Regions from separate parts of the Idiomarina sp. D18 genome, predicted to be linked through region 2. Evidence: predicted binding sites of a transcription regulator. Region 2 holds the regulator's gene; the other holds the start of a gene.
What was found. The regulator sigma-54, encoded in region 2, starts transcription at its own class of promoters, with help from an activator protein. The targets are predictions, from matches to a motif close to GTTGGCACGNNNNTNGNNT.
Positions count from the first base shown of each region.

Region 1: a site for sigma-54 is predicted at 5,529-5,547, ahead of glnA (glutamate--ammonia ligase). Genes of this name have one in related genera too.

Region 1 is NZ_CM173240.1:2,562,560-2,574,363, reverse strand. It holds gene AC3AP5_RS12355 (sensor histidine kinase) at 1-701, opposite strand, end outside; gene AC3AP5_RS12350 (response regulator transcription factor) at 701-1,378, opposite strand; gene ntrC (nitrogen regulation protein NR(I)) at 1,457-2,851, opposite strand; gene glnL (nitrogen regulation protein NR(II)) at 2,848-3,912, opposite strand; gene glnA (glutamate--ammonia ligase) at 4,005-5,414, opposite strand; gene typA (translational GTPase TypA) at 5,817-7,655, shown strand; gene trhA (PAQR family membrane homeostasis protein TrhA) at 7,721-8,383, opposite strand; gene AC3AP5_RS12320 (DUF3081 domain-containing protein) at 8,380-8,661, opposite strand; gene AC3AP5_RS12315 (TetR family transcriptional regulator) at 8,875-9,489, shown strand; gene AC3AP5_RS12310 (MgtC/SapB family protein) at 9,486-9,992, opposite strand; gene AC3AP5_RS12305 (NADPH-dependent FMN reductase) at 9,992-10,504, opposite strand; gene AC3AP5_RS12300 (DUF2959 domain-containing protein) at 10,526-11,170, opposite strand; gene AC3AP5_RS12295 (YqaE/Pmp3 family membrane protein) at 11,170-11,406, opposite strand; gene AC3AP5_RS12290 (SDR family NAD(P)-dependent oxidoreductase) at 11,485-11,804, opposite strand, start outside.
Region 2 is NZ_CM173240.1:2,124,705-2,136,508, forward strand. It holds gene lptC (LPS export ABC transporter periplasmic protein LptC) at 1-71, shown strand, start outside; gene lptA (lipopolysaccharide transport periplasmic protein LptA) at 43-585, shown strand; gene lptB (LPS export ABC transporter ATP-binding protein) at 589-1,314, shown strand; gene AC3AP5_RS10270 (RNA polymerase factor sigma-54) at 1,344-2,795, shown strand; gene hpf (ribosome hibernation promoting factor) at 2,824-3,111, shown strand; gene ptsN (PTS IIA-like nitrogen regulatory protein PtsN) at 3,115-3,591, shown strand; gene rapZ (RNase adapter RapZ) at 3,576-4,421, shown strand; gene AC3AP5_RS10290 (HPr family phosphocarrier protein) at 4,418-4,696, shown strand; gene mgtE (magnesium transporter) at 4,699-6,060, shown strand; gene pmbA (metalloprotease PmbA) at 6,082-7,428, opposite strand; gene yjgA (ribosome biogenesis factor YjgA) at 7,513-8,046, shown strand; gene tldD (metalloprotease TldD) at 8,050-9,486, opposite strand; gene AC3AP5_RS10315 (carbon-nitrogen hydrolase family protein) at 9,483-10,322, opposite strand; gene AC3AP5_RS10320 (YhdP family protein) at 10,285-11,804, opposite strand, start outside.

The DNA of each region.
Region 1 (11,804 bases), 440 kb from region 2:
CGAGAAATAGCAAGATCGCGCGCTGTCTGCGCTAGGGCTCGCGCCAGCTCGCCCACTTCATCTTTACGTCGAGGCAACTGGCCTAACTCAGGCTCAGCACTACCTTGAGCAACCTCACGGGTAGCTCGGATCATGCGCTTTATCGGTCGAATCAGCCAGATACCCAACAAAATCGCAATCGCTAAACTACCGCCCACCAACGTCCAACTGCGCGCCCGCATCAACTCTTGCTCTGCTTCTTCACGATCAGTCCACTCCGACGCTTTTAGTGGACGAGTGATTAGAAGCTTATTGCCTTTAAACTCGAAAGGACCTATCAACAAACGATCTTCGAGTGGCATTTGCATCGGCTCATCGTAGTTTAAAAAGCGCAACATGGTTTGCCGATAACGTTGCGATAAGAACTCATCCATCATCAACTTTTGCTGACCTTGCGCGAGTACTCGGGCTGCAACGCGATAATCACCTGTCAATAAACGTCCAGGCTGCAAAGAAAGATAGGTCAGCTCATTTTCGAGCAACGGCGCTAAGGTACGCCGAATGGGTTCCGCGATAGGTTTAACTTCGGGTGTGACTTTATTCCAGACCGCAAGCAAGTAACCGCTGCTGGCGGTTAAAAACAGTAACGCCCAAAACAGCAGGAGCAACCGCAGCGTAAGCGATTGGTACCAGCGGATCGGGCGTTTACGGTGCGGCTTCATTATTCGTTGACGAGACGATATCCCCGACCACGAACGGTTTGAATGCGCTCAGGATTAGCCGGTAATTTTTTACGAATATTGCTGATATGTACGTCGAGACTACGATCAAACGGCCCCATCTTACGGCCCAGCGCAGCCACCGAGAGTTGGTCTTTACTCACCATTTGTCCCGCTTGCTGCATCAAACAACGCAGAATATCGAACTCTGTCGGTGTCATAACCAACGGCTGGCGGTCGCAGGTGACTTCTGCCTTACTCGGATCGAGTGTAAAGCCACTCACCGTTAATACCTCGTTTTGCATCATGGTATTAGCCGTTCGGCGTAGTAGCGCTCGTACGCGTGCTATTAACTCACGCGGATTAAATGGTTTGGGTAAATAGTCGTCTGCGCCGAGCTCGAGCCCCATTACACGGTCATCATCATCTCCGCGCGCGGTTAACATCAGTACTGCGGTATCACGATGTTGCTGACGTAAGCGTTGTAATAACTGCATACCATCAATACCGGGCAGCATGACGTCTAACAAGATCAGCTCGAAGTCCCCGTTTAAAGCGGCATCCAGTCCTTTAACGCCATCATCAACTACGGTCAGCTCGACCGCCTCTCGTTTAAAGAGCTCGGTCAGCATCGCTGACATTTCATGGTCGTCATCAATGAGTAGAACAGAATGTGTCATGGTCAATTGAGTCCCGTTTAAAGTGTAAAGACCATCTTCTAAAATAGCACAGCGTAACGCGACTCTCTTTACAAAGATTTACTTGCTCAATAACTTGAGCTTGCGCGTTAGCGTATTGCGCCCCCAGCCAAGCCAATGTGCGGCTTTTTGCTTGTGTCCGTCGCACTTCTCCAGTGCAATGCGCAAGGCGATGCGCTCAACATCCTGTATAATAGGTGTCATATTATCATAGTTATGGGTTTGTGTGCGCAACTCGTGTGCCAGTAGCTCGCGCCAATTCCCTGTCGATTGACCGTTTTCCAGCTGTTCGCTCTGTTCTAGAAGCTCATGGGGCAGTTCATCGGGGCTGACTTGTTGTGCGGGCGCCATCACCGTAAGCCAACGACACACATTTTCGAGCTGCCTTACATTACCCGGCCACCCGTATGCTTCAAGTTGCGCCAACGCTGCGTCTGATAACTGTTTCTCGCTCACTTCGAGCTCAATAGCTGACTGCTTTAAAAAGTACCTTGCCAGCAAAGGTATATCCTGCTTGCGTTCACGCAAGGCAGGCAACCGCAACTGAATAACATTGAGTCGATGATATAAGTCCTCACGGAATTCGTTGTTTGCAACAGCCTCTTTTAAATCTCGGTGGGTAGCGGCGATGACCCGCACATTAACCTGTACCGGCTGATGCGCACCGACTGGATAAAACTGGCCTTCGGCTAACACACGCAATAAGCGGGTTTGCACCGAAAGTGGCATATCGCCAATTTCATCTAAAAATAGCGTCCCACCATCGGCTTGTAAAAACCGTCCATCGCGCTTTTTATCAGCCCCAGTAAATGCGCCTCGCTCGTGACCGAACAGCTCGGATTCAACCAAGTCGGCTGGAATGGCTGCCATATTCAATGCAATAAACGGCTTATCTGATCGTGGACTATGTTTGTGCAATGCACGCGCAACGCGCTCTTTACCCGTGCCCGTCTCACCCGTAATCAATACGCTTACGCTCGAAGCCGACAGCCGACCAATGGCACGAAATACATCTTGCATGGGGGCTGACTCGCCAATAATATCATTATTCGCTTGCTGCGCACTGACCCTCACCTCAGGCTTACTGCGATGCGCCATTGCTTTCGCAACCACGTTGCGAGCTTCCTCAATATCAAAGGGCTTAGCCAAATACTCGAAGGCACCGCCTTTGAAAGCACTCACCGCGGTATCCAGATCCGAATGAGCGGTCATAATCACGATGGGTAAATCAGGGTCTCGCTGTTTTATTTGCTTTAGCAAGGCTAAGCCATCGGTGCCCGGCATACGAATATCACTAATGATGGTATCGGGAACTTTCGAATCAAGCGCTCGCGTGAGTTCATCGGCACGCTCAAAGACTTGCACTTGATAACCCGAGCGTTCAAATGCTTTATGAAGTACCCATCGAATAGAGGGGTCATCGTCTAGAATCCATAGGTGTTGCGCTTGGCTCATAGATTCGCCTCCTCAGTAACTTGTCGTTGATACGGGAGGTATATCCTAAACACCGTGTTTCCCGGCTCGGAGTCGACCTCGATTTTGCCTTGGTGTTGATGAACTAAACTATGCGCCATGGATAACCCCAAACCCGTGCCTTCGGCTCGACCGCTCACCATTGGATAAAATAAACTCGCCTTAATTGCATCATCGATACCCGGGCCATCATCGATAATACTGATCACTGCACATTGACGATAACGACGCCCCAATAACGTCAATTGATGCTCAATGCGCGATTTAAAAGTAATTTGTCCCTCACCATTCAGTGCTTGAGCCGCATTTTGCGCGATATTTAAGAAAACTTGTTCACAGGATTCAGCCATTGCCCACAGTTCAGGCAATGAAGGATCATAGTCACGTTTTATGCTAAGACGTTCGCCGTATTCGTAACGCACGGTTTTGGCCACGCGTTCGAGTAGCTCATGCAGGTTAGTTTCACGTTTTTGCTCGGCTTGTACCGGGCCCATCATGCGATCAATCAAAGTACGTAACCTATCGGCTTGCGTCACAATAAGGTCGGTATACTCTTTTAATTCCTCATCTGGCAATTCGAGTGCCAGCAATTGCGCAGCGCCCCGCAGGCCCCCTAATGGGTTTTTAATTTCATGCGCCATCCCACGTAACAATGACTGTGTAGCAAATAGCTGCTGTTGTTGCTGTGTTTCACGTGAAATCTGGCGTTGTAAGTCGACTTGTTTGAGCTCGATAAGCCAGTGCTTTTTTGCATCATCATGCAATGACTGAATACTGACTTCAGTAGTCACCCTTTGCCCCGAATGAAGAAAGAAGCTGGCTTCGGAGTTCACCACGGTTTGGTCTTCGGACAAACAATTCTGCAGTGTACTTAATGGTAGGTCGCTCTCGTAGTATGCCTCAGCAAAAGGCTCACCAATAAGACGCTTGGCGCTATGGTCAAAAATCGATTCAGCTGCAGCGTTGACGTAACGCACGATCCATTGATCGTCGACAATAACCACACCGGTCAGTAGCTGATTCAATATGGACGCCAGATTCACTCAAATACACTCCACAATAGCCTGCACTAATTTGGTGCATATACACGGCTTAAAAAGGGAGGCTTTGCCTCCCTTCTTGCAACCGTCTTAATTTAAACGCTGTAGTACATATCGAATTCAACAGGGTGTGTTGTTTTCTTCAATGTTTCTACTTCGTTGTACTTGAGGCCGATGTATGCGTCGATCATGTCGTCATCCATCACACCGCCTTGCTTGAGGAAGTCACGGTCTTTATCCAGTGCATCCAGTGCCATTTCAAGTGAATGACATACTGTTGGGATGTCTTTCGCTTCTTCCGGTGGCAGGTTGTACAAGTCTTTGTCCATCGCATCGCCAGGGTGGATCTTGTTACGGATACCGTCCAAGCCCGCCATTAATAGTGCGGTGAAGCACAAGTATGGGTTCGCGCTTGGGTCAGGGAAGCGCACTTCGATACGACGCGCTTTAGCACTCGATACCAATGGAATACGAATCGATGCAGAACGGTTACGCGCTGAGTAAGCCAACATAACAGGCGCCTCAAACCCAGGTACCAAACGTTTGTACGAGTTAGTCGATGGGTTAGTAAACGCGTTGATAGCGCGTGCGTGCTTAATGATACCGCCAATGTAATATAACGCGGTTTCGCTCAAGCCTGCGTACTGGTCGCCGGCAAACAGGTTTTGACCATCTTTCGCCAGTGACATATGAACGTGCATACCCGAGCCGTTATCACCGACCAATGGCTTAGGCATAAAGGTCGCGGTCATACCATAGGAGTGCGCTACGTTGTGCACAACATATTTGTAGATTTGAATTTCGTCGGCTTTCTTAGTCAGGCTGTTGAACTGAGTTGCCACTTCGTTCTGACCCGCTGTCGCCACTTCGTGGTGGTGAGCTTCAACAACCAAGCCCATGTCTTCCATCACCAAGCTCATGGTGCCACGAATATCATGCGCAGAGTCAACCGGAGGCACTGGGAAGTAACCGCCTTTTACGCCCGGACGGTGCGCCAAGTTACCTTCTGAGTATTCACGACCCGAGTTCCACTTTGCTTCCTCGGCATCGATCTTGTAGAACGAACCGCTCATGTCGGTGTGGAAACGCACATCATTAAATAAGAAGAACTCTGGTTCAGGACCAAAGAATGCACTGTCAGCCACGCCTGATGCTTGCAAGAACTCTTCTGCGCGTTTCGCGATAGAACGAGGATCGCGGCTGTAGCCTTGCATGGTATCAGGTTCTAAAATGTCACACCGTACGTTCAGTGTCATTTCGTCGGTAAACGGGTCGAGTACCAACGACTCTGCGTCTGGCATCAACACCATGTCTGACTCGTTAATACCTTTCCAGCCAGCGATTGAAGAACCGTCGAACATTTTACCTTCTTCGAAGAAATCGTCGTCGATTTGCGACACCGGGATTGTGACGTGCTGTTCTTTACCTTTGGTATCGGTAAAGCGTAAGTCGACGAATTTGACGTCATGCTCTTTAATGGCGTCGAAAATCTTACTTGCTGACATGTTTTCCTCCAGCGGAATCTTGAATATCAAAAGTCAAAATAAACATATATCAATAACTGATTAAATCCAGTTTTATACAGCTATTGTTGTGTACCTCTTAGGATGCATATTGGATTGCAATCCACGTGCCAAATATATAACTCATTGTTTTTAAAGTTTTTTAATAAATTAGAGTTCCGTTGAAACGTTGAAAACAACTAAAATTTGCACCAATTTGGTTCATTGTAGACCATTTTGGTGCAAATAAGCATTAATTCCTATTGATTCATGTCATTCTGATGAAAAATTCAACAGCCCCTTTTTATATCGTTAGCAAACAGGTAGAATACGCCGCTATTTTCATCAACCCCTTGTCGGTTTAGACAACGTTGTTCACTTTCCGACATCAATAGGCTGTTCTTAATGACAACTCAGGCATTTGATATTAATAAACTTCGCAACATTGCGATTATTGCGCACGTTGACCATGGTAAAACGACATTGGTCGACAAGCTGCTTCAACAATCTGGCACGTTAGAGAGCCGTGGTGAGCTTGAAGAGCGCATCATGGACTCAAACGATCTAGAAAAAGAGCGCGGTATTACCATCCTCGCTAAAAACACAGCGATCAACTGGCAAGACTACCGCATCAACATTCTAGATACCCCTGGGCACGCCGATTTCGGTGGTGAGGTTGAGCGTGTCATGTCAATGGCTGACTCAGTTTTGCTACTCGTTGACGCTGTTGATGGTCCAATGCCGCAAACACGCTTTGTAACGCAAAAAGCGTTTGCTCACGGGCTTAATCCAATCGTCGTTATTAATAAAATTGACCGTCCGGGCGCGCGTCCTGACTGGGTCATGGATCAAGTGTTTGATTTGTTCGACAACCTTGGCGCGACCGATGAGCAGTTGGACTTCCCTGTTATCTATGCATCAGCATTAAATGGCTGGGCAAGTCTGGATGCGGAACAATCAGGCGGCGACATGACGCCATTGTTCGAAACTATCGTTGACCAAGTCAGTCATCCCGACGCGGATCCTGAAGGCGACCTGCAAATGCAGATTTCTCAGTTGGACTATTCAAGCTATTTAGGTGTCATCGGTATCGGCCGTGTCACTCAGGGTAGCGTTAAAGTGAACCAACAAGTGACTATCGTGGGTGCTGACGGCACAACCCGCAATGGTAAAGTCGGTCAAGTGTTTAATTACCTTGGCTTGGATCGCATCGATGCACAAGCTGCGCACGCTGGCGATATCTGTGCAATTACAGGTTTAGGTGAATTAAAAATCTCTGACACAGTGTGCGCTGTGGGTAAACCAAACCCGCTTAAGCCACTGACGGTTGACGAGCCAACGGTAACAATGACCTTCCAGGTCAACACCTCTCCGTTCGCAGGTAAAGAAGGTAAATTCGTTACTTCTCGTCAGATCCTTGAACGTTTGCAGCAAGAGTTGGTTCACAACGTTGCGCTGCGTGTTGAAGAGACTGATAACCCGGATAAATTCCGTGTATCGGGTCGTGGTGAATTACACTTGGGTGTTTTAATCGAGAACATGCGTCGTGAAGGCTTCGAGCTCGCAGTATCGCGTCCAGAAGTTATCATCAAGCATGAAGAAGGTCAGAAGATGGAACCGTACGAAACACTGACGGTTGATATCGAAGATCAACACCAAGGTGCTGTCATGGAAAAACTTGGCTTACGTAAAGCCGAGATGACTGACATGAATCCAGATGGTAAAGGTCGTGTACGTATCGACTTTGAAGTACCTAGCCGTGGCTTGATTGGCTTCCAAACCGAGTTCATGACCCTGACTTCAGGTACCGGTTTGATGTACCACACCTTTGATCACTACGGTCCGCATAAAGGCGGTACTATCGGTCAACGTGTGAACGGCGTGTTGATTTCAAACGCCCAGGGTAAAGCACTGACTTACGCACTGTTTAACCTGCAAGAACGTGGTAAGTTGTTCGCATCACACGGTGACGAAGTATACGAAGGTCAAATCATCGGTATTCATAACCGTTCAAATGACCTGACTGTTAACTGTTTGAAAGGTAAGCAGCTGACTAACGTACGTGCTTCAGGTACTGATGATGCACAAACCTTGAGCCCACCGATCCGTTATACACTTGAGCAAGCGCTTGAGTTCATTAACGATGACGAGCTGGTCGAGGTAACGCCGGTATCTATCCGTATTCGTAAACGCGCGCTCACAGAGAACGAGCGTAAGCGTGCGAGTCGCGAACCGAAAAGCTAAGTGTCTATGTGATGACACACAAAAAACCCGCCAACCGGCGGGTTTTTTTATGGGTGATATAAAAGTCATTGTGCTGCTATTAATTCGGGCTGCGGCAACACATAATAAAAAATCGAGAAGAAATGTAGGATGCTTCCGGCCAGCACAAATAAGTGCCAAATCGCATGGTGGTAAGGCATCTGCTTACGTACGTAAAATATCACGCCTAAGGTGTAGGCAAGCCCCCCTGCAAGTAGCAATAGTAAGCCGCCCGTATCAACGTTATCGAGCATCGGCTTAATGGCGACCAACGCCATCCAGCCGAGTCCAAGATACAACGTCAAAGACAACCACTTAGGTGGATTCTTCACAACCAACTCTAGAATCACGCCGAATAATGCGATTCCCCAAACCACACCGAGTAGTGACCAACCCCAAGGTCCACGCAGGTTAATTAGCGCAAAGGGTGTGTAGGTGCCCGCAATAAGTACAAATATAGCGGCGTGGTCTAACTGTTGGAATACAGCCTTAATACGCGGCCAAGGAAAGGCGTGATAAAGCGTTGAGGCGGTATAGAGCAAAATGAGGCTAGCCCCATAGATACTCGCTGCCACCACGTGCCAAGTATCGCCATAGGCGACAGACCACACCAGCATCACCACGAGCCCAACGATGCTCAGCACCGCCCCTATGCCATGCGTTAGCGCATGAGCGACTTCTTCTAAAACTGTATACGACTTATTACTCATCCACGCTCCAAACCTGGGGTTTCGTAGCCTTCACTGATATTTTTAAGCGCACGAATGAATTGGTCGAACTGCTTGCCATTGTCGTAATCTAACCGGTATTTGTTATGAAACTCTAGCGTCAGTTTTACGCCGTGGCCTTCCAAAAATACCGTGTAGCCATCATGGTCAGTATACGCAGTAATACCATCAAGGACGTGCTTGCCTTGCTTTGCCTCGCCATGCTCATGGATCTTCTCATAAGCATCTAAAATAAGACGAAAATCGATCTCGTTTTTCATGCACTGTCTCCTTGCTTGTCCATTAATGTATACACAGTAATTATACGTAACAACGCCACTACTAGACTTGTTCTGCTCCAAATGCCCTTTCAGAGTCTATCGAAATGACTCAGTTGTCAAATATGAACATGTACACAAAATATACATACAATAATGCATGATAAGCAGAAAATCGCTATAATCAGACTGTATTCTAATTTGATGAGGTGTAATTTGGTTAGGCGTACAAAAGAAGATGCGCTCGCGACTCGCTCACAGCTGCTTGATGCGGCCGAGCGTGTATTTAGTGAGCGAGGTGTCACCCATACGTCAATGGCACAGGTCGCCGAAGCTGCAGGTGTCACTCGAGGCGCTATTTACCACCATTTTAGTAATAAGATGGCGTTGATTGAGTCGTTAATGGAGCGTGTGCGTTTGCCCATTGATGAGATGCGCGAGCAAATTGCACAACAACCTGAGTTCGATGCGCTCGTCGAAATACAGGAACGCACCAATGAGTTTTTAAACCGTGTTGCCACCGATCCGCGCGTGCAAGCACTCGCAAATATTTTAATGCATAAATGTGAATACATTGATGAGGTCAATCCGATCAAGTTACGCCATTTGAGTGGCCGCAATGACTGTATCTGTGATGTCGAAGCGTTATTCGAGAAAGCGGTTAACGAGGGTCAGTTGCCACCCCAAGTGAGCCCACGCATTGCGGTTATCGGATTATTTGGCTTAGTCGATGGGCTGATTTACAACTGGTTAATGGATGATGGCTACTTCCCTCTTGTCGAGTATGGTGAAGCAGCCATAAATACGTATATGAACGGACTAAAAGCCTAAGGCTCGTTGCTATCTGCGCGGCGCTTGCGCCAGCCATCGTACTTTTGATGAACGCCGCGCGTAAGCGACTGAAAACTCTCTTCTAACAAGTCAACGCCCACTAATACCACCACAACGATCAGTGCTAAAGCGAAAGCTGTAGGATATAACCCTAAACCGGCAACAACGCCGATTGCTGCGAGCATCCAAATGGTGGCCGCCGATGTAACGCCGACTACCACTCCGTCTTTGGCAAGCATCACGCCCGCACCAAGAAAGCCAATACCCGTGATCACTTGCCCGATGATGCGCGAAGCGTCGGTGTGATCATTCATAACTAGTTTGGCACTCACTAAGAAGACGTAGGTGCCGAGTGTGATCAGTGCTGAAGTTCGAATACCGACAGGTTTGCCACGAATTTGCCGCTCAAGCCCTACAATGGCACCGCTGGCAATCGCGGTGGCAATGCCCTTCCAAGTGAAGGGCGCCATGTGCTCAAACACCAAAATATCCGAGAGGCTCATTAGTCACCCTGACTAAGGAAAGTCGATAGGAAATCTTCGTCCATTGCCGCGATGGTCTCATCATTAGCATTAGGACAGCAGGCAAAAAGAGGAGCTGTCCATGCCTGTACGTTACCCAAGATGTCACGCAAATGGCTGAGACCACGGATACCACCCAGCCCACCGGGTGAGGCAGCTGCCAGTAACACTTTTTTGCCTTTCCAGACCTGACCGTCAACGCGCGACGTCCAATCAATCGCATTTTTAATCAGTGGCGAAACAGAGGCGTTATATTCTGGGCTGACAAGCACAACTTTATCAGCCGCCGCAACAGCCTTTGCCAACTGTTGCATTGCCTTAGGAACACCTTCTGCCTGCTCGTGGTCGCCGTGATAGATCGGCGCGTCTAATGCGTCAGCATCGAGTAACTCAAAATCAAACGTGTGCTTTTCGGCAACCTGCACCAAGCGATGCTTTAATTTTGCATTAATTGACTCTTTACGACGACTGCCGCCGATAAACAAAATACTCATGAAAACTCCTGTAAAAGTGGGTTAAGCACCGCTGTTCATGCTTTCAATAAAGCGATTAGACTCATCAATGGCAGACTCCATCTCATCAATTAGGTCTGAGATATCGGTCTGTAAACGACTAAATTCACCGCGAATTGCGTCGATAGCACGCGCGTTCAGGTTGTGTTTGAGATACAACACGTTGTCTTGCATCTTTTGTAACACAGGGTCCATTTTTCCAGCCGCTCGTTCCATCACGCGAATGAGTTCACCATAATGACGTTCTGTCTCACGCAGACGTCGCTCACTCTCGCGGCGCATGGCATCATTACTGTAGAGCTCTAGCTCTTCGCTCCATTCATCAAACAAATCTTGAGCCACGTCGTCGACTTCTTCGATACGTTCGTTGACACGCTCAGCCGCAGACTTACTTGCCTCATAATCGTCACGCAGTGCGTTGTAGCGTTCTTCGAGTTCACCACCGTCAAATTGCAGCAGCGCATCCAAGCGCTCAAGAGCCGATTTGAACTCTTCTTGAGCATCGCTTTGTGCCTCTTTGGCGTCGTCAACACGATCGACCAAAATATCGCGCTTCTCGATGCCCAATTTCTCCATCGCTCCATAGTAGGCGCTTTGACAACCCACTAAGAACAACAACGTAAAAATACTTAACGCCAGCTTTTTCATTAGTCTCCCCTTACAGCGCGAACCAGTCGTTCATCTCGTTTATCTTGGTTGTAACTACGTACGACCAAAATCGCGTGAATGATCGCAAGGATATAAACTAAACCTAGAGCACCAAATGAAAAAACAAATAGCACAATGCCTAAAGCTGTGAGTATCACGTTAAATAGGAATTGAAAGATCCGTCCTGTCGTCAACACCGCGAGCGGTGGAATCAAAACAGCTAAAATGTAACGCATAAAACCCCCTGTCGAGATAAATGAAATCCCCCCGTACGACCTCATATTAATGCATTGGTTGCACAATGAATACAAGTCTTAATAGGGCAGTCGTTTGCCATCCCAATGAAATAAGCCACCGGAATCTTCAGCGGTGAGCCCCTGAATCACCTTAACAATGCGATCCGCCGAAAGTTCAGGCGAATAAAGTTTGTCTTCGGGCACACGCTTTTGAAATGGTTTCGAGAGATCGGTATCTGTCGTGCCTGGGTGGATTGCGGCAACCACAAAGGATTTATGTGAGCGTTTAAGTTCAATTGATGCAGTTTTGAGTAACATGTTTAAAGCCGCTTTACTGGCCCGGTAGCTGTACCAACCGCCCAAATAATTATCCTCGATGCTACCAACTTTCGCTGACA
Region 2 (11,804 bases):
TCAATGCCGACTTGTACGCAGAAACTATGGAGTTAAAACGTCATGTTAAAACGGTTTTTAATCCTCGCTAGTCTTGCAGCAGTGAGTCAATTGGCTGTCGCTCAAGGTGAGTCGGACTTCGAAAAGCCGATTGAAGTAAGTGCAGGACACGAGCACTTTGATATTAAAAACAACCAGTTGTTGCTGACCGATAACGTTATCGTCACACAAGGGTCGTTACGTATTGAAGCCGACCGTTTAGAGGCCTCAGGCGGTGAAGCTAAAGATCAAGCTGACACTTTTGTCGCCCACGGTCGCCCTGCTGTTTATACGCAGCTACTCGAAAACGGCACCGAAATCAGTGCAGAAGCCGACCAAATCACCTACTTTCAGAGTCAAGGGCGTATCGAACTCAAGGGCAACGCACAGATCACGCAAGGCAGTAGTTTATCGCGCGGCGACACTATCGTTTATGACCTGACAAACCAGCACGTTTCAGCGCGCGGTTCAAAAGAGTCGGGCGAACGCGTAACCACCATTTTTAACCCCAACAAGCAGTCTGAGAAAGAGCAGCCTGAAACCGAACAACAGCAAAAAGAGCAATGATAAATGGCGAAATTATCTGTCGAGCACCTCGCTAAATCATATAACCGACGCCAAGTCGTTAAAGATGTCAGCTTGGAAGTAAGTCAAGGGCAAGTGATCGGCTTATTAGGACCTAACGGTGCGGGTAAAACAACCACCTTCTATATGATTGTTGGCTTAGTGAATTCTGATAAAGGCAGTATTAAGCTAGACCAACATGATTTAACGTTGCTTCCTATGCACGAACGCGCTCGACGAGGCATTGGGTATTTACCACAGGAGTCGTCTATTTTTCGCAAAATGACAGTGCGCGATAATTTAATGGCTATCCTCGAAACTCGCAAATCGCTTACAACGATAGAACGAGAAGAAAAGCTCGACGCTTTATTAGAAGAGTTCAATATCGGGCATATTGTTAACAGTTTAGGCATGAGCTTATCGGGGGGTGAACGGCGACGGGTTGAAATTGCTCGAGCGCTTGCCGCTGATCCGACGTTCATATTGCTTGATGAGCCGTTTGCAGGTGTTGACCCCATTTCAGTCTTGGATATCAAAAAAATTATCGAACACCTCAAGCACCGTGGCATAGGCGTGTTGATTACCGACCATAACGTGCGCGAAACGTTGTCAGTATGCGAGCATGCTTATATCGTTAGTCACGGGGAACTGATTGCCAGCGGTGATGCAAATAGCGTATTGTCAAACCAACAGGTTAAAGATGTCTACCTCGGTGAGCAGTTCACCTTGTAACGGAGCACAAGTGAGGCCGGGATAATCAGATGAAACAAAGTTTGCAACTAAAAATGGGTCAACAATTGACGATGACCCCACAATTACAACAAGCCATTCGGTTGTTGCAACTCTCATCGCTCGATCTACAAGCTGAGATTCAAGAAGCCTTAGATAGTAACCCCTTACTTGAGGTAGAGAACGAGGCCGACGACGCGCCTCAAGAGTCTTCTCAACAAGCTAAAAATGACGATAGCCAAAAAGAAACGTCTGATGCGCTGAACGAGCAATCTCTGCCTGACGATTTACCATTAGACAGCACTTGGGACGATACCTATACCTCAACCACGCCCTCCAGCAGCTTAAGCTCTAGCCAGTCATTTGATGGTGAACATGATGTTTACCAAGGCGAAACCAACGACTCCCTGCATGACCATCTGTTATGGCAAATGCAGCTATCTCACTTTACCGACGAGGATGCGGCTATCGCCACCGCGATTATTGAGTCTATCGATGAGCGCGGTTATCTCACGACCGATGTTACAGAGCTCGTTGAGGCCATTGCACTCCCCGAGGTTGACGTCGAAGAAGTCGCTATGGTGCTAAAGCGAATTCAGCGCTTTGACCCGGTCGGCGTTGGGGCGCGCACGATCCAAGAATGTTTGAGTATTCAATTACAACAACTAAATGATGAAACACCCCATAAAAATCTGGCATTGACCCTGATTAACGATTACATGGAACTTATGGGTGCAAGGGATTACAAAGGTCTGCAACGCAAGCTAAGAATAGATGAGGCCGAACTAAAAAGTACATTACGGTTGATTCAAACCTTGAATCCTTATCCCGGAGATGTAATCGACCAAAAGCCAACTGAATACGTTATCCCTGATATCTCCGTGGTTAAAAAGAATGGTCGTTGGGTGGTCGAATTAAATCCAGATAGCGTACCTAAATTAAGAGTGAACGAAGAATATGCAGCACTGAGTCGGCAGGCAAAATCAAGTGCAGACTCTCAGTATATAAAGCAGCACACACAGGAAGCACGCTGGTTTATAAAAAGCTTAGAGAGTCGAAACGACACGCTACTTAAAGTTGCACATTGTATCGTTCAACGCCAACAAGGCTTTTTTGAGCATGGTGAGGAGGCAATGAAGCCGATGGTTCTGAATGATGTCGCAGAAGCCGTAGATATGCACGAAAGTACGATTTCGCGCGTTACAACTCAGAAATACCTTCATTGTCCCCGCGGCATCTTTGAACTCAAGTACTTCTTTTCCAGTCATGTGAGTACCGAAACAGGAGGTGAGTGTTCAAGTACCGCTATAAGAGCGCTAATCAAAAAATTGGTTGCCGCGGAGAACCGCGCAAAACCATTAAGCGACAACAAAATTGCTGAACTCATCGCAGATCAGGGAATCCAAGTAGCTAGGAGAACGATCGCGAAATATCGCGAATCGCTCAATATTCCCTCTTCAAGCCAGCGGAAGAGTCTGCTTTAATATTGTTCAACCGTAGAAGGAAGACGTTATGCAAATCAACCTAACAGGTCATCACATTGATATTACCGACGCGTTGCGTGAATACGTGGATACAAAATTTGCCAAACTAGAGCGCCACTTTGACCACATAAACAACGTTCACGTCATCCTAAATGTTGAAAAAACGATTCAAAAAGCGGAAGCTACGCTTCACGTCAATGGCGGAGAGATTTTCGCCGATGCAGAACACGAAGATATGTACGCGGCAATCGATGGGCTTATTAACAAGCTCGATCGCCAAGTGATTAAACACAAAGAAAAGTTGAAAAAACACTAAATCATGCAATTGTCCGATCTTTTGAGCCCCGACTGCACCAAATGTGCAGTCGAGGGTGCAAGCAAAAAGCGTTTGTTAGAAACTATCAGCGCCATCGCAGCTCCTAAACTTGTGGGAATTACTAAACATGACATTTTTGAGAGTCTAATTAATCGCGAACGCCTCGGTAGCACGGGTATAGGGTTAGGGATTGCAATACCTCACGGTCGCTTGGCGAATGCAACCCAGCCAGTAGCAGTGCTTATGACATTGGATCAACCGATTGAATTCGATGCCATTGATAACCAACCCGTTGATATCGTGTTTGCGTTGCTTGTACCAGAATCGGAACATGAAAATCACTTAAATACGCTCGCGACCGTAGCGAAGCGAATGAACAATAAAGAGTGCACACGTTCATTGCGCGATGCACACAGTGATCGCGAACTTTATACGATTTTTGTCAGCGAGGATCAGGCACCTGAATGCAACTTATCATAGTTAGTGGACGCTCCGGCTCGGGAAAAACCATTGCCCTTAGGGTACTCGAAGATTTAGGTTTTTATTGTGTCGACAATTTGCCGATCGCTTTACTGTCCACACTTGTGCATTCCGTCATAGCGCAGTATGACCGCGTCGCGATAAGTATCGATGTACGTAATCTGCCCGAAGACTCTCAAGAGCTGCTCGAATCCATTGATTTTTTACCGGCGGAAGTCGATATTGAAGTATTATTCATTGACGCCGATGATCAAACCCTACTGCAGCGTTTTGGAGAAACTCGTCGACTCCATCCTCTGTCGCAAAAGCAACTCCCCTTGCTTGAGGCTCTTCAGCTTGAGAACCGCCTTCTTGACCCAATCGCCGTACGTGCAACTTGGCGTATTGATAGTAGTCACCTTTCGCTCCACCAATTAAGTGAAGAAGTCAGTGCCAGAGTACTTGGCAAAGCATCAAAACAAGTGGTCATTGTGTTTCAGTCATTCGGCTTTAAACATGGTGTGCCAAAAGACGCCGACTTTGTATTTGATGCGCGTATTCTTCCAAACCCACATTGGAACCCAGAGCTCAAATTGCTAACGGGACAGGATGAAGACGTAAAACAATTTTTCCGAAAGGAAAGCTTGGTCACTAAATATTTATTACAAGTTGAAAACTTTTTGGCTACCTGGCTTCCTTATTTTCGACGCAGTAACCGTAGTTATTTAACTATTGCAATGGGCTGTACTGGCGGTCAACATCGCTCGGTCTATCTAGCCGAAACTTTAGCAGAACAGTTCCGATCAGAGGGGACTCATGTTCAAGTTCGTCACCGGGAATTGTCAAAATGACGCAAAAAGTCTGTAAATCCTTGATCATTCGCAATAAACTAGGACTTCACGCACGCGCAGCAACTAAATTGGCGCGTTTGACGCAAACCTTCGCTGCTAAGATTACAATTAGCCAAGACGGTCAAGAGGTCGATGCAGGTAGTGTCATGTGCTTAATGTTACTAGCAAGCCAGCAAGGACGTGAAGTCCAAGTCTGTGCCGATGGTGACGATGCAGAGGCGGCTTTGGTTGCCATCACCACCTTATTTGAAGATAAATTTGAGGAAGCAGAATAATCATGATGGCTGAGTTGTCCGATAAAGAATACGCAATGCAGCGTATTCAAGAGGTAAATACTGCCCTGTCGGACGGTATGTATGTGGCTGCCCGCCGCATGCTGCACAATATGCCAGCCTGCGATATTGCATTATTGCTTGAATCATCGCCGCCGAAAAGTCGAGCTATCGTTTGGAAGCTTGTCGATGCCGATGAACACGGCGATATCCTTGAAGAGCTCTCAGAAGAAGTTCAAAAATCCATTATTCGCCAGATGGCGCCGGAGAAATTGGCGGCTGCCACCGAGGGAATGGATACCGATGACTTGGCTTACGTACTGCGTGGTTTGCCCGACCAAGTTTATCAAGAAGTTCTCAAATCAATGGACGAGCGCGACCGAGAGCGCGCAGAAACGGCATTGTCATACGATGAGGACTCTGCCGGCGGCATCATGAATACGGATACCATCACGGTACGAGCCGATGTCACCGTCGATGTGGTATTACGTTACCTTCGTCTAAAAGGTGAGCTACCAGAAGCCACCGATAAACTTTATGTCGCCGACCGCAACGATAAACTCATCGGTGAAATTGCTTTATCACGTTTAGTGACCGTCGACCCGTCAAAAGTGGTCAGTGATATTATGTCACCGGATATCGTCAGTATTCCTGTCGATATGGATGAGACCGAGGTCGCTAAACTATTTGAACGTCACGACTGGGTTTCAGCGCCCGTTGTCGACGGAGAGCAACAACTTGTTGGTCGAATTACCATCGATGACGTGGTTGATATCATTCGTGAGGATGCCCAACACTCGATGTTGAGTATGGCGGGTTTAGAAGATGACGAGGATACTTTTGCGCCGGTACTTAAAAGTACTCGCCGCCGTACGGTATGGTTGGCTATTAACTTGGTTACGGCGTTACTCGCCGCCATGGTGAGTTCATTATTCGAAGATGTGTTAGCGCAGATGGCAGTGCTCGCCATCCTGAATACCATTGTGCCAAGTATGGGCGGGATCGCGGGTAGTCAAACCCTGACCTTGGTGATTCGAGGTATGGCGCTTGGTCATATCGGTAGTAGCAACTCAAGGTGGTTGATCGGCAAAGAACTCGCCATTGGTGCGCTGAACGGTATTATTTGGTCAATCCTTATTGCCGCTGTTGTGGCGCTCTGGATGCAAAGTTGGTTGGTCGGTGGCATTATCGCCTTCGCGATGATGATGAACCTCTTAGCGGCGGCGCTTGCCGGCGTGACCGTACCCATGATACTGAAGCGTTTTGATATTGACCCGGCACTCGCGGGTGGTGTGATTTTGACCACCGTCACCGATGTAGTCGGTATCTTTGCATTCTTGGGTACTGCGACATTGCTGCTGTCATAAACAGCAATGTCGCCGATTGACTTACTGACCTGCTATCCGCATTTCTTCTAACAACACTGATCCCGTATGCAAGGCATGGCGCTCGTCAACATCGTTACCAATAGCGACGATATTTGCCAGCATGTCTTTTAAGTTACCTGCAATCGTCACTTCCTCAACAGGATACTGAATTTCGCCATTCTCAACCCAGAATCCAGCAGCGCCGCGCGAATAATCACCGTTGACTAAGTTAACGCCTTGCCCCATCAGTTCGGTGACTAATAAGCCTGTGCCCATCTGTTTGCACAGTTCAGCCAAACTCTTATCACCATGGGTTAAGCGCCAGTTATGGATGCCCCCAGCATGACCGGTGGGCTGCATATCCATCTTGCGGGCCGCATAGCTAGTAAGTAGGTAAGTCTGCAACTCACCGGCCGTAACGATATCACGTTCAATCGTAGCTAAACCTTCATGGTCAAACGGACTGCTTGCTAAACCACCCACGATATGAGGACATTCTTTAATGTTTAACCACGACGGCAACACCGGCTGGCCCAATGCATCTAGCAAGAAACTCGATTTCCGGTAAAGGTTGCCGCCACTGATCGCACTCACGAAATGACCGAACAAACTGCCAGCCACGTCAGCGCGGAAAATTATGGGGACTTTGGCGGTATCAATCTTACGGCCCCCTAAACGTGATAACGTCTCCTGAGCGGCTTCCTCAGCAACTTTTTCGGGTGCAGCTAAGTCCTGCGTACGACGAGCGACCGAATAGCTCATATCGCGTTGCATGCGCTCGCCCTCTTTCGCTATCAACACGCAACTTAAATTATGACGTGACTGCAAATAGCCGCCCAAAAAACCGTGGCTATTACCGTACACTCGAAAGCCCGTATGCGAACCATAATGAGCGCCGTCTGAGTTAATAATGCGATCATCTAAAGCTAAGCCATGACGTTCACATGCAAGTGCTTGTTCTATCGCATATTCTGCGCTTTGATCGCCTGGATGGCACAAGTCCAACTCAGGATAGTCCTTGGTCATCAGTTCTTTCGGTGCTAAGCCATTAAATGGATCAGCGGATGTATAACGGGCAATTTCCGCCGCTTTTTTTACCGCCGCCGCAATGGCTTCACGCGATAAATCGGTAGTCGATGCCGAGCCTTTTTGATGATCACGATATACACTAATGCCCAGCGCACCGTCTTGATTAAATTCGACGGTCTCTACATCGCCCATACGCGTACCGACTGAAATACCGGCACTTTTGCTGATCGAACACTCGGCCGCTGAAGTCCCCTCTTTAGCCGCTAACTCCAACGCATATTGGACCGCTAATTCAACATCATCAAGTTGTTGCTGTAACTCGCTAAGTTGAGGTTTCAATGTACACTCCTCTAAATGATTAACGCGTCTTGCGTAAAACTGGTAAACTGCTCGTTATTATTAGCAATTAAAACTGAATGGATTATGGCTCGTAAACCAACCCACTCGACATCGCCAGACGAAACTGAATTTGCAGATGTCCCCAGCAAAAGTGAACGCAAACGCCAAGTTGAAGCCCTACAAAAAATGGGCACTGAGCTCGTCGACTTAACTGATGCGCAACTCAAAAGCATTCCACTCGATGAGGAGCTGCGCAATGCGGTCTTACTCGCTCGTAAAATTAAAAATAAACACGAAGGCTATCGCCGCCAACTCCAGTTTATTGGCAAGTTAATGCGCCAAAGAGACGTTGCACCTATTGAACAAGCAATGGAGCGCCTCAACGCCTTTCATCAACAAACTGTGAATCAATTTCATGCTGTTGAGCAACAACGCGACCTGCTGTTGTCAGGTGACGAAGAAGCGCTCACAGACTTTTTTAACCGTTACCCCAACGCCGATATTCAGCGTATTCGCCAATGGCTTCGACAAGCGAAAAAGCAAGCCGAGGAAAACAAGCCGCCTACGGCAGCGCGCCAGCTATTTGTCTATTTACGTGAACTAATGACTGAGGCCTAAGCCTCAGTCAGTACCACCGACTGTCATAGCGTCTAGTTTCAGCGTTGGCTGACCGACGCCGACCGGTAAGCTCTGACCATCCTTGCCGCACACACCGACACCTTGGTCGAGCGCTAAATCATTACCCACCATTGAGACCTTACTCATTGCCTCGGGCCCGTTACCAATTAAAGTCGCGCCTTTAATAGGTTGAGTAATTTTACCGTCCTCAATCAAGTATGCTTCTGATGCCGAAAACACGAATTGACCCGACGTGATATCGACTTGACCACCAGCAAAGTGCGGCGCGTAAATCCCCCGCTTCACAGACGCGATAATATCCTCGGGCTGGTGCTCACCGGGTAGCATGTAAGTATTTGTCATCCGCGGCATAGGCAAGTGTGCATAGCTCTCGCGACGACCGTTACCCGTCACCGCGTGGCCCATCAGACGAGCATTCATTTTATCCTGCATGTAGCCTTTCAAGATGCCATTTTCGATCAGCACATTGCGCCCTGCAGGTGTGCCTTCGTCGTCAATACTTAGCGAGCCGCGGCGATCGGCTAAGGTGCCATCGTCAACGATAGTACAAAGTTCCGAAGCCACTTTTTCACCTATTTTACCCGCGTACGCCGAAGAACCTTTACGGTTAAAGTCACCTTCAAGTCCGTGCCCAACCGCTTCATGCAACAATACACCCGGCCAGCCGGCACCAAGTACTACTGGCATCGTTCCTGCCGGAGCGGCAATGGCTTCTAAGTTTACTAATGCTTGGCGAACCGCTTCTTCAGCAAACGCTTTCCAGCGGGGTGTGCCTTCTTCATCTTTAAAGAAGTACTCATAGCTGACGCGCGCGCCACCTCCTGCTGAACCCCGCTCTCGTCGCCCTTCTTGTTCAACAATGACAGAGCAGTTTAAGCGGACTAGTGGTCTGTGGTCTTCAGCAAACGTGCCGTCAGTCGCTGCAACAAGCACGTCGTCGTAACTGCCCGAGAGACTAACAACCACCTGAGATACACGCTTATCTTGCGCACGCGCATGGGCATCCACCTGCTTCAACAGCGCAATTTTCTCCGCCTCTTCGAGTGACTGCAGTGGGTTCTTAGCGGCATACTGTGCCGCTACCGACTGCTTAGTCCACGCCTTGACCTGTTTACTTTGACCTTGCCGAACAATGCCGCGTGCCGCGTTACACGTTTGTGTGAGTGCTTGCTGAGTAATCTCGTCAGCATAAGCAAAGCCTGTTTTTTCTCCTTGTATGGCACGGACACCCATACCCGTTTCATTGTGATATGCACCGTCTTTAATAATGCCGTCTTCTAATACCCATGACTCGTTGACACTGCCTTGAAAATAAATGTCAGCAAAGTCGATATCGCCGTTGTACAAGGTACCCAGCGCTCTAGCGAGATCCGACTCAGTCACAGGTAATTCATTTATCCAACTCAATTTATCGCTCATACATCCTCATTTAGATTAGCACTCACCGCTAGACGCGTTTGATCCGCGACAGGCATTTGCGCGCGAATGTTCTCTAATTTTTCTCTGTCAAAATAGGCACTGACAACGCCCTCTCCATCGGCTTGCTCGGCTACGACTTCACCCCAGGGGTCAACGATCATCGAGTGTCCATAGGTACGTCGTCCGTTGGCGGCTTCACCGTATTGGTTGGGTGCCAACATATACACTTGCTGCTCAATCGCCCGCGCTCTCACCAGCGGATGCCAGTGTGCTGCACCTGTTACCTCAGTAAATGCTGAGGGTAATAAAATAATATCGGCGCCCTTGGCACGCAGCGCTTTGAATAACTCCGGAAAACGTAAATCATAACACACCGCCATACCGACCACAGCGAAGCCGAGGTCGATGGTGACAATCGAACTTCCCGCACGTGTCCAGCGGGATTCTCGGTATTGCCGCGTGTTGTCGGCAACGTCCACATCAAACAAGTGGATTTTATCATAACGCGCCAGGCAGCGACCGTCGGGCCCATAACACAAGCTGGCTGCTGCAAAGCGTTCGCCCGCCTGAAGCGGAATGGTGCCACCGACAAGGTATATTTCATGCTGTTTAGCTAGCTCAGATAAGCGTTGTTGTACGGGTCCATTACCAACAGGTTCGGCCATATCTAACTGAGCTCGGTCGCCAGCACCAAAGCAGCTAAACGCTTCAGGAACCACTACCAGTTGCGGGCGTTGCTCTGGCAATTGTTCTAATAAACGTTCAAGCAGAGCAAGGTTTTCAGTGGGCGTCTTAAAACTACTGAGTTGGATTGCGCTGAGTAGAGGTGACGTCATTGTTTGCCTCCTTATCTTTTTCCAATTCTGGAATGTCCACAGGGCGGCTGTCTCGTTCAACTTCTTGAACGACAGGGTTATCAATAGTACCAGTGACGTGGTAGCGCAACAATGAGATAACTTTGGCGTCTTGCAGCACCTTGTCAATGAGCAGTGCCGCTAATCCGCTCGGTGGATTAACCATCCAAGCCAAAATCACAGGTAAACTAGAGGTCACTTTAGGGGCGTAAGTTAACTCATAATTTAACGACTGCGTCTCTAAATCAGTCGAGCCACGAATCGCCATATCGCCGGCGGACCCAAATAATTGCGTATCATTGGTAGTCAAAACACCCTGCGCGATCTGCACGCTTCCATTGAGGTCGGTATAGAACATTCCTTGCGAAAACACGTCACGAAAATCCAAAGTGAGTTTACGCAAGATACCATCTAAGCTTAGTAGAGAAAAAAGTCGTGCTCCGCCATCACTGACCTCAGCCAAGTAACCTTGTCCAAAGTCCCACTGAAGTGCTCCCGATAAGGTATCGAAATCCACCTGATGAGGATGATCGTTCCAACGTACACCAAAACTGACCTTAGCTGAGCTATCACGAATCGCGGTTTCAAGGCCATACTCTCGTAACAATTCCCCAATATCACTGGTTGTCAACTCACCACTTAGTTGTGTTAACGGCTGTCCTTCACTGACCATCCAAAAACCCGACGCCTCAAGCTGCTCCGTTTCCGTCGTCATTTTCAGTTGATTGAGTGCAATGCCCCCTTGGATAGGAACTAACTCAGCATGTACTCGCCCTAAATGGTGATCATCCAAACGACACACCTTACAAGTAATGTTGAGCGGCGGAACGCGGCTGACCCACTCGTAGTCGGAGGAGTCAGCAGGCTCAGAAGTTGTATTCGCCGGCGTGCTGGTATTGAGCTGCGCGAAATCTGCATTAACCTCAATGGGATCTTCTAAAAACGCTTCGGGGAGCGTTGCTTTCACTGATAAGTTATCTGCCAAAATGCGCGCCTGCCAAACACGCTTTTCGGGATAAATATCAATATCAGCATTATTAAACGACTGCTGTCCCCATGAAAGAGCATCGGTTTTGATGCGGATAGAATCAGGCAGATACCAAGCACTTAGCGACTGCTCACTGTTGGCATTTGATGGGCCATCATCGGCGAACGAATCACTTATGAAATACAGCAAGTCGTACCATTGACCGATGGCTAGATTCGGTAAGTAGGCACGAATATCAAAGGTCGCTTCACTATTGAGGTCCGGCAACGATGTCCTATCGCCAATGGTCAGGCTTGCATACTGCCACTGGGGGACACCCGGTTGCCAGGCACTTCGCCAGCGCAAACGGTCACCAGATTTTACCTCGAGTGCTAGATCGTTGCCGTTACCATCGAGACTTACATCTAATTGCCAGTTTTCACCGAACTCCTTATTCAAAGGTTCCGGGAGCCGTGATTCGAGCCCAGTAAGATCGA